3 regions of the Rhizobium arsenicireducens genome follow, and region 2 is predicted to be linked to each of the others. Evidence: predicted binding sites of a transcription regulator. Region 2 holds the regulator's gene; each other region holds the start of a gene.

Region 1 (3,275 bases), 1.8 Mb from region 2:
AAAATGCCGGCAAGACGATCGTCGTGATCATCCCGTCCTTCGCCGAGCGCTACCTGTCGACCGCGCTGTTCGCCGGGCTCGGCGAATAGGCCGCGCTGCACGCTGCATTCATCCGCAAGGGGGCGCCGACGGCGCCCCATCGACTTTCCGGCCCGATACATGGCCCGGACCGCAAAACGGCAAGCCTCTTGCGCAGCCGGTCGCATCAAGCGCATGCGACGCTCGCCACTTTTTGCATTGCCTTTCCCCTCACGCTCCACCGTCCAGCCGGCCACCTTCCCAACTTGGCGGCGCGACCTTACGCTTCCTGGGCGCGACACCACTTCGCTACGCCGCCGCCGACAGCCGCTCCGAGGCGATGCGGTAGGAAATCGCTTCGGCCAGATGAATGCGTCCGAGCAGGGCTGCCCCATCCAGGTCGGCGAGCGTGCGCGCCACCTTCAGCACCCGGTGATAGCCGCGGGCGGAAAACTTGAACTTGTCAGCCGCGTCGCGCAGCAACTGCAGGCCGGCAGTGTCGGGCTCGGCGAGCTTCTCAATCAGCGCTGTCGAGCAGCGAGCATTGGTCGTCACGCCGCCGATTCCCGCCGCCTCGAACCGCTCACGCTGCATGTCGCGGGCGATCGCTACCCGGCGCGCCACATCGGCGCTTTTCTCCGCCGCCATCGGCCGGATGAGATCGGCGGCCGAGACCGCCGGTACGTCGATGCGGATGTCGATGCGGTCCATCAACGGCCCGGAGATCCGCCCCTGATAATCGGAAACGCAGCGGGGCCCGCGCGCGCAGGTATGCCCCGGCTCGCCGGCCATGCCGCAGCGGCACGGATTCATCGCCGCCACCAGCTGGAACTCGGCGGGATAGGACACCCGGTGATTGGCGCGCGCGATGATACATTCTCCGGTCTCCAATGGCTGGCGGAGCGCGTCAAGCGCCGGGGGCGCAAATTCCGGCAGTTCATCGAGGAACAGCACGCCGCGATGGGCAAGCGATGCCTCGCCCGGCCGGGCACGCAGACCGCCGCCAACAAGGGCAGCCATGGTCGCCGAATGGTGCGGCGTGCGGAACGGCCGGCGATCGGACAGCTTCCCGCCCGAGAGCTGGCCGGCGACCGAATGGATCATCGAAACCTCCAGCAGTTCGGCGGCCGAAAGCGGCGGCAGGATCGACGGGAGACGCGCAGCCAGCATCGACTTTCCGGAACCCGGCGGCCCGACCATCAGCAGATTGTGCCCGCCAGCGGCCGCGACCTCCAGCGCCCGCTTGGCGCTTTCCTGGCCCTTGATGTCGGCAAGATCCGGCAGGTTGGACGGCAGCGCGCGAACCGCCGGCTCGGGCCTTGTCAATACCTGGGTGCCGCGAAAGTGGTTGGCGAGCGCGATCAGGCTACGCGGTGCCAGGATATCGATATCGGCGCCGGCCCAGGCAGCCTCCGCCCCGCAGTCGGCCGGGCAGATCAGCCCCTTGCCGAGCGCGTTCGCGCCGATCGCAGCCGGCAGAGCGCCTGCGACATTGGCGATCGTCCCGTCGAGATTGAGTTCGCCGATCACCACATAGTCCGAAAGCGCATCGCCGGGGATCGCACCAAGCGCCGCCATCAGTCCGAGCGCGATCGGCAGATCGAAATGCGAACCCTCCTTGGGCAGGTCGGCGGGCGCCAGATTGACCGTCACCTTCTTGGGTGGCAGCGCCAGACCCGAAGCGTGCAGGGCCGCCTGCACCCGTTCGCGGCTCTCTGCCACCGCCTTGTCGGGCAGCCCGACGATGTGCATGTTGATCTTGCCTGGCGCGACCATCACCTGGACATCGACCGGAACGCCTTCAATCCCCTGGAATGCGACTGTACTGACACGCGCTACCATTGCCCGCCCCCAAAAAGCCAGTCCGCGCCACGCAACTACATCTTGCGCGGGCCACGGGTTGCAATCTGGCACAGAACAACCTCGATAACAAGAACATTAACGGAACAAATTCGCGCAGTACGCGATGCCCGGTTGCAGCTGGTTGTACATGGGGAACGAAGAGGGATCAGACGGCAATCAGAGCGCCTCAGGCCCGTTTCTTCTCGATCGCGTCCCACAACAAAGCGGCAATGTCAGCACCGCCGAACTTCTTGACTTCGCGGATGCCGGTCGGCGACGTCACGTTGATTTCGGTCATGTAGTCGCCGATGACGTCGATGCCGACCAGCAGGAAGCCGCGCTCCTTCAGCGCCGGGCCGATGCGGGCGCAGATTTCCTTTTCCCGCGCCGTCAGTTCGGTGGCCTCGGCGCGTCCGCCGACATGCATGTTGGAACGACTGTCGGTCTCGGCCGGGACACGGTTGATCGCACCGACCGCCTCCCCGTCGACCAGGATGATGCGCTTGTCACCCTTTCGCACCGCAGGCAAATAGGCCTGGGCGATGAAGGGCTCGCGGAACATCTGGTGGAACATCTCGATGAGAGAGGTGAAGTTGCGGTCGTCGCGCGTCGAGTGGAACACGCCGGCGCCGCCATTGCCGTAGAGCGGCTTCAGGATGATGTCGCCCATCTCCTCGCGGAACCGGGCAATCTCGGTCACGTCCCGGGTAATCAGGGTCGGCGGCATCAGGTCGGCAAATTCGGTGACGAAGATCTTCTCCGGCGAATTGCGGACCCAGGCCGGGTCGTTGACCACCAGCGTCTTTGGATGGATGCGCTCCAGAAGATGCGTCGAGGTGATATAGGCCATGTCGAAGGGCGGATCCTGGCGCAGCAGCACCACATCCATGGTCGACAGATCGACCCGTTCAGGCTCGCCCAGGGTGAAGTGGTTGCCCTTCTCGTCGCGCAGTTCCATCGGCTCGACGGTCGCTATGATGCACCCGTCGCGCATGGAGAGGCGATCGGGCGTATAGTGGAACAGACTGTAGCCGCGGGCCTGGGCTTCGATGCTCATCGCAAAGGTTGAGTCCCCGGCAATCGCAATGCCTGAGACATGGTCCATCTGGACCGCAATATTCTTGATCTTCGCCATGGCCGGCCCCTCGTTGAAAGCACCCGAGATTTAGGCCGCCTCCTTTAGAAAGGCAACGTCGCGCACCATCAATTCTCCTGAACCTCCGCTCAGCCGAGAACCTGCTTGGCGGTGGGCGAACGCAGAGCATTGCGAATGCGGTAGAGCGTGGCGAGCGGCTCAGGGAAGGGCTTGCGGACAAAGGCGATCTTGCGGACATAGTCGTCGACGCGCCAGGTCGCCCAGGTGCCGCCGCGGAAATAGGCGATGTCGCCAACCTTCAGCAGCCGCTCCGAGCCGT
Region 2 (3,275 bases):
GGGGCGAGGAACTGGCCTTTCTTGACGTTGATCGCACGGCCGGTCTGGGCAGCGGCCACCAGAAGATCGGTCTGGCGGCAGAGAAACGCCGGGATCTGCAGAACGTCGACCGTCGGCGCAACCAGCCGGCAGTGCTCTTCGGTGTGCACGTCGGTGAGCACCGGGAAGCCGTATTCCTTCTTGAGATCGGCAAAGACCTCCATCGCCTTTTCCAGGCCGATCCCGCGCTCTGCAGAAAGAGAAGTGCGGTTCGCCTTGTCGAAGGACGACTTGTAGACGAGGCCGAGCCCGAGCTCGCCGCAGATCTCCGAAAGCTGGCCGGCGATCATGAAGGCGTGATCGCGGCTTTCCATCTGGCAGGGGCCGGCAATCAGCGAGAATCGCTTGGAATTGGAGAAGACGACCTTGGCGGTACCTTCGCCGACGACGACTTCGGAATGGGTCGGATTGCTCATCAAACTTCCTCGAAAACGAAGGGCACGCCCTGCCCCGCCTCATGCGGAACGATCAGACGCGCGCCGTGGCGGCTGAATGCGATGCCCTTAGCAGCGAGCAGCCGCTCTGTCACGCCGATATCGGCAACCTTGACGATTAGCAACCGGCCTTTGAGCCCCCGTCCGCAATCCTTTGTCTCGAGCCCGAAATAGCCGGCAAGCCCGGCCGGCGTCAGCGCCTCGACCTTGGCATTGGCCGATTGCAGCGACAGCCCGAAGGAATGGGCCTCGACTTCGCGCTGCTCGAATACCTCTTCCAGCAGATACTGGAAGTCGCTCGGATTGTCCTCGCCGAGCACGACGGTCGATAGACCAAGCGCGCCGTTCTCGTGCCGCGCCAACGCGCCGCGGTCCGCCGGCAAGGGATTGACCCGCTCGCAGGCAAACAGGAAGAAGTCGGGCGCCCGCAGGTCGGCCGCGAAGGCAAGCTTGAACCCGCCCAGGACATCTGATCCGTCCGCCATCTTGAACACCCGCTCGAAGTGCAGAATCGGACTGCCGGAAAAACCCGCCGCAGCGAAACGCCGGTGATCGGCCTCGGCATCATCGGTCTTGACGACGATCGCCGACAGCCCTTCCGGGCCATTGCGGAACCGGAACGCCAGGTCGCGCGCCACGAACATGTTTCCAGCCTTGGCCGCCGCCTCGCATTCCTCACGGCTGGCGACGGAGAGCGGCTCGAGATAAGTGTCGTCGGCGAAGAACACACAGGCATTCTCGGTGCCGAACGGATGGCGCGCATCGGCCGCCACGGTGAAGCCGAGCTGGCTCAACCGACCGCGCGCCGCCTCCAGCGAGTGGACGGGGAGGACGACATGGTCGAGGCCTCGCGCTTTGTTCAATCCGGACATCCCATACCCCCTTGTCAGGCACTCGCCATCGACGGGATGATTTGCGCCATTTGCCTCTCGATGGCAAGCCGATCCGCTATCGCCTCGCCACGCCCGGAGCCAGATCAGCGCGTCCTGTACACGCAAAGCGCCGTGATCAAAAAATTCACCATTCGCACTGCAGACTTCAAGGGATCTTTGGTACTTGCGGAACACAACTGGAACAGATAGTGTATGTTCCGTATTTGTTTCACAATTGGGGCACCGCAACATGCTGACGCGCAAGCAACAGGAACTGCTTCTTTTCATCCACGAACGGATGAAGGAATCCGGCGTCCCTCCATCCTTCGACGAAATGAAGGACGCGCTGGATCTCGCCTCCAAGTCGGGCATCCACCGTTTGATCACCGCCCTTGAGGAGCGCGGCTTCATCCGGCGCCTGCCAAACCGCGCCCGTGCGATCGAGGTGATCAAGCTCCCGGAAGCCTATTCGCCGAGTCTCCAGCCGCGCCGCGGCTTTTCACCCAGCGTGATCGAAGGCAGCTTGGGCAAGACGCCCGTGGCGGCGCAAAAGCCCGTCGAGGACACGTCGAATTCGGTCAGCGTCCCCGTCATGGGCCGTATTGCCGCAGGCGTTCCGATCTCGGCGATCCAAAACAACACCCACGACATTACCGTTCCCGCCGAAATGCTGGGATCCGGCGAGCATTATGCGCTCGAGGTCAAGGGCGACTCGATGATCGAGGCGGGCATCCTGGATGGCGACACGGTCATTATCCGCAACGCCTCCAATGCCAATCCGGGCGATATCATCGTCGCCCTGGTCGACGATGAGGAGGCAACCTTGAAACGTTTCCGCCGCCGTGGCGCGTCGATCGCACTCGAAGCGGCGAACCCGGCTTACGAGACCCGCATTTTCGGCCCGGACCGCGTCAAGATCCAGGGCAAGCTGGTCGGCCTCATTCGCCGCTACCACTGAGCGCACTTAACTCTGCCATGCTGCTCGGCTGTGCTTCCGGCATGGCCGGGTTGACACCCTCCCTCTCTGAATCCGGGACGAAGCTGGCGCTACGCCAGTCGTAGCGTCGGTGGATCGACCAGGGACGGGTCAGGCCTTCGAAAGATGTGGTGAGCGTCATTTCGCCGGCTTCGCGTCGTCCCAGATGGATTTCGACGGCCCCGCTGCGACGCATTGTTTCAGCAGTAAGGAGCCGGGCGCCCGAGCGGCAGGACGAAAAGGCGACGCGCCGCGCCGATACCACGATATCGGCCACATCGCAGGCGCCGCCGACAAAAGCGGCCTCTTCCACGGTGGCGATTGTCCAACCGCTATCAAGCCGCGCCACGCACCAGAGCTTCCCTTCGCAAATAAAACGGTCTTCCCCGCCCTCGGTCACGGCCTCTTGCATCCGATCGCGCGCCGCCCGGATTTCCGCCTCCGACCACTGACGCCGCTGCACCGGCTGCCGTCTGTTCGGTGGAGCGCCGGGCACCGGCCCGTTCGCGGCCGTTTTTGCGCCGAGGTCTGGTGAGCCGGGAGGCGGCCCGGTCGATGAAACACTTCGTTCCTCGGGTCTCACATGCTCGTCGATTCCGAGCGCTGCCTTCCACTGATCGAAGATGAACCGAGGCGGGCGGGCTCGATTGGTCGCGATGCTGTCCTCCGACACGCGCAGGCCGACAAGCTGACCGTCTTCCGCAATCAGGATATCGGCGGCCGGCGGCGCAGGACCCCGCGCAAGGAACGCGATCACCGCCGCGAGCAAGACAGTGCCGGCATGCCGCAGTCGCGTCCGTAACAACGTCATCAGAAGAAGGCCGATCGACGCAAGCGGCAGAAACCACGCGGGCATCCGCGCAAAGCCGATCGGCTCGCCCCAGCCGGCCACCGCATGCGCAATCGCGAGGACCGATCTCAACCCCCATCCCATGATGGCAAGGAAGGGCGCAT
Region 3 (3,275 bases), 1.7 Mb from region 2:
GTGGACGATGGAGATCAGGCAGCATGCCTTCGGGAGGCGGGCCGGCGCGCGACCTCGTCCGCGCGTTCCGTGCCGCCGCGCGTGCTCAACTGGCCGAGCAACTGCACGAGGCCGGCAACTTCGCCCCGCAGACGCTGCGTTTCGGCGGAGGTCTGCTCCACCATGGCCGAATTCTGGTGCGTGAGCGTATCCATGCTTTGCGTCGCCTGGTTGACCTCCTTGAGGCCGGTCGCCTGATCCTTGGCGGCGGTGGCGATCTCGGAAACGATGGAGTGGATCGTGTCGATGCGGCTGATCATGTCGGCAAGTGCCGTGCCGGTGTTCGAGACAAGCCCAACGCCTTCGTTGACCTGATGGCTGCTCTGGGAGATCAGCCGCTTGATTTCCTTCGCTGCATCCGCGCTGCGCTGGGCAAGCTGGCGGACTTCCTGGGCGACCACGGCGAAACCCTTGCCGGCGTCACCGGCACGCGCCGCCTCGACACCTGCATTCAGCGCCAGGAGATTTGTCTGGAAGGCAATCTCGTCGATGACGCCGATAATCTTGGAGATTTCGGTCGATGACTTTTCAATCTCGGCCATGGCAGCAATCGCCTGGGCGACAACGTCACCGGAACTGCGTGCCTGCTGCTGGGTGTCGTGCACCGCCATCGAGGCGCGTTCCGCATTGGTCGCCGTCTGGCCGACGCTCACTGATAACTGCTGCAGGGCCGATGAGCTTTCCTGCACGCCCGCCGCCTGCTTGGCCGTGCTGACAGCGATGTCGTCGGACGCCTTGGCGATCGTATCGGTGCCGTTCAGAATCTCCTCCGAGGCGCGACGAATGGAGGCGAAGGACTCGCTGAGCCGCACGACGGTCTCGTTATAGTCGAGGGCCATCTGCTTGAAATTGTCCGGGAGGTCGGTGGTCATCTTGCTTTCAAAGTCACCGCGGGCGAGCGCTTCGAGGCCACGGCGCAAATGCTCCATGGCGACCCGCTGGTCGTCCTCGAAGCGTTTGCGTTCTTCCTCCAATACCTTGCGCCGCTCATCGAGTTCGGCAAGATAGACCGAGATCGCGTAGTCCATGTCGAGCATGGATGCCTTGATCAGGGCGCCGAGCTTTTCTCCGAGGGCCTCTGCATGATGCTTTCCGAAGGGAAACGGCCAGTGCTTGACGAGGACGCCCGACACCAGTTCGGTCATCAGCTTGGAATAGCCGCCGATGTACCAGCGAGGTTCGAGGCCGATGCGCGCGTGGGTCTTGCCCACGGTGGTGACGCCGTTGACGTAATCGCTGTCAAAAGTACCCTTGGAGAGTTTGTCCCAGTGCACCATCTGGGCATTCTTCGCCCCGGTCATGTGCTCCTTGCTGCTGAAGAAGCGGGCGAGCTGCGGCGTGGCGGCGACCTTGGCATAGAATTTGTCGAGCGTGCCGCCGAGAAGCTCCCCAAGAGTTGGACGCAGCGAATTCAACGTTCTGGACGTCTTCTGGTCAATTTCGAGAAATGCGAGACGTTCGGTCAGGTTCTTGTCTTTTTCTGCACTCATTGGATCTCGCAATGCCTTCTCGGAGCGGGGACGCACCCCCGAATTTCAGAAATACTCCACAACAATTCGTGAAATTCCTAAATGGAGCATGAACGCGGCCTGCGAGAAATCGCGATTTGGCAAGTCATTGCTTACACTGATCGGCCGGATTATCTGGACGAGTGCCGGGCCGGCATTGTCGGCGATGCCCGCATTGGATCGCTCCTGAGCCGCGCGCTAAGAAAACAGGCCTTGGCCTTGCGGAGATCGCGGGCGCAATGCTGCTTCGGCTCGAACTCTTGCCTCGCGACGGCGCAGGCAGTCAAATGTTCCTGATTTGATCTATCGCTGTTTCGCGAATCTGCTAGTCTTCCACGCCATGAACAGTACCGACCTCACCGCGCTGGCCATCGGCACCTTCGGCCTTTCTCCGATCGCCCTTGCCAGCATCGTCGCAGCATCGCTGCTGACGGCGTTGTTTCTGCTCATCCTGTCCATCCACCGCGCCGGCCGCAGTCGTGCGGAGATCGCGATGGACGCGGCGCGGCGCGAGGCCGTGGCCGAGGCCCGGCTCGCGGAATTGTTGAGGGCCCAGGCGGAGATGCAAGGGCGGCTGGCCGCAATGTCCGATGTGTTCGGCAAGCGGCAATCCGAACTCAACCAGACGATCAACCAACGGCTCGACGGCCTGACCCAACGCCTCGGCACGACGATCACCGAGCAGACCAAATCGACACATGAGAACTTGCGCCAACTGCAGGAGCGGCTAGCGGTGATCGATGCGGCACAGAACAACATCCAGTCATTGGCCAAGGACGTCGTGGGTCTCCAGGCTATTCTGTCCAACAAACAGACGCGCGGCGCCTTCGGCCAGTCACGCATGGAAACGATCGTCGCCGACGGGCTGCCAATGGGCGCCTATACTTTTCAGTCTACGCTTTCAAACGGCATGCGCCCCGACTGCACGATCCGCATGCCGAACGGCTCGCCGCCGCTGGTGATCGACGCCAAGTTTCCGCTCGAGGCCTGGAACGCCATTCGCGACGGGCAGACCCCGGAAGAGAAGAAGGTGGCCGGCCAGAATTTCCGGCGCGATATCGAGGTGCATATTCGCGACATTTCGACGAAATACCTGATCGCCGGCGAAACCCAGGACATGGCCTTCCTGTTCGTTCCGTCGGAATCGATCTTCGCCGAGATCCACGAACATTTCGAAGCGATCGTGCAGAAGGCCCATCGGTTGCGTGTCGTGATCGTCTCGCCATCCTTGCTGATGCTGTCGATCCAGGTGATCCAGGCAGTCCTCAAGGACCAGCGCATGCGCGAACAGGCTCACCTGATCCAAGGCGAGGTCGTTCATCTGATGGAAGACCTAGTCCGCCTCGACGAACGCACCAGAAAGCTGCAGGGTCATTTTCTGGCGGCCCAGAAAGACGTAGACATGATCCTTACCTCCGCCGACAAACTGACAAAGCGCGGCGCCAAAATCGAGGCACTCGAGTTTCCGGCGGCTTCGGCGACAGCGCCGGACGAAGGCCAGAGATCGGTGGAAAGCCGGACTGGCCTCCTGAAACTGAGGATCGTCGACGATGAATAAGGCTGGCTTCTGACGGGACGGACACCAAGGACGGAAACACGCATGATCACTGTATTCGGCTCCATCAACATGGATCTCATTGCCACGACGCCTCGGCTCCCGAAACCCGGCGAGACGGTAGCCGGCACAGACTTTGCGACCGCTGCCGGGGGCAAAGGCGCCAATCAGGC

Evidence for each region. Region 2 encodes LexA, which represses DNA repair genes until DNA is damaged. Its sites were predicted from a motif close to TGTTCNNNNTGTGTTCNG; they were not measured.
Region 1: a site for LexA is predicted at 1,950-1,967, ahead of ACWPVA_RS15120 (YifB family Mg chelatase-like AAA ATPase). Genes of this name have one in related genera too.
Region 3: a site for LexA is predicted at 1,836-1,853, ahead of ACWPVA_RS14765 (DNA recombination protein RmuC). Genes of this name have one in related genera too.

Annotation. Positions count from the first base shown of each region.
Region 1 is NZ_CAXHYK020000001.1:3,047,379-3,050,653, forward strand. It holds gene cysK (cysteine synthase A) at 1-89, shown strand, start outside; gene ACWPVA_RS15120 (YifB family Mg chelatase-like AAA ATPase) at 328-1,860, opposite strand; gene gshB (glutathione synthase) at 2,048-2,995, opposite strand; gene ACWPVA_RS15130 (cupin domain-containing protein) at 3,085-3,275, opposite strand, start outside.
Region 2 is NZ_CAXHYK020000001.1:1,256,162-1,259,436, reverse strand. It holds gene kdsA (3-deoxy-8-phosphooctulonate synthase) at 1-455, opposite strand, end outside; gene ACWPVA_RS05915 (VOC family protein) at 455-1,345, opposite strand; gene lexA (transcriptional repressor LexA) at 1,596-2,303, shown strand; gene ACWPVA_RS05905 (ComEC/Rec2 family competence protein) at 2,284-3,275, opposite strand, start outside.
Region 3 is NZ_CAXHYK020000001.1:2,975,444-2,978,718, forward strand. It holds gene ACWPVA_RS14760 (methyl-accepting chemotaxis protein) at 15-1,529, opposite strand; gene ACWPVA_RS14765 (DNA recombination protein RmuC) at 1,888-3,105, shown strand; gene ACWPVA_RS14770 (ribokinase) at 3,148-3,275, shown strand, end outside.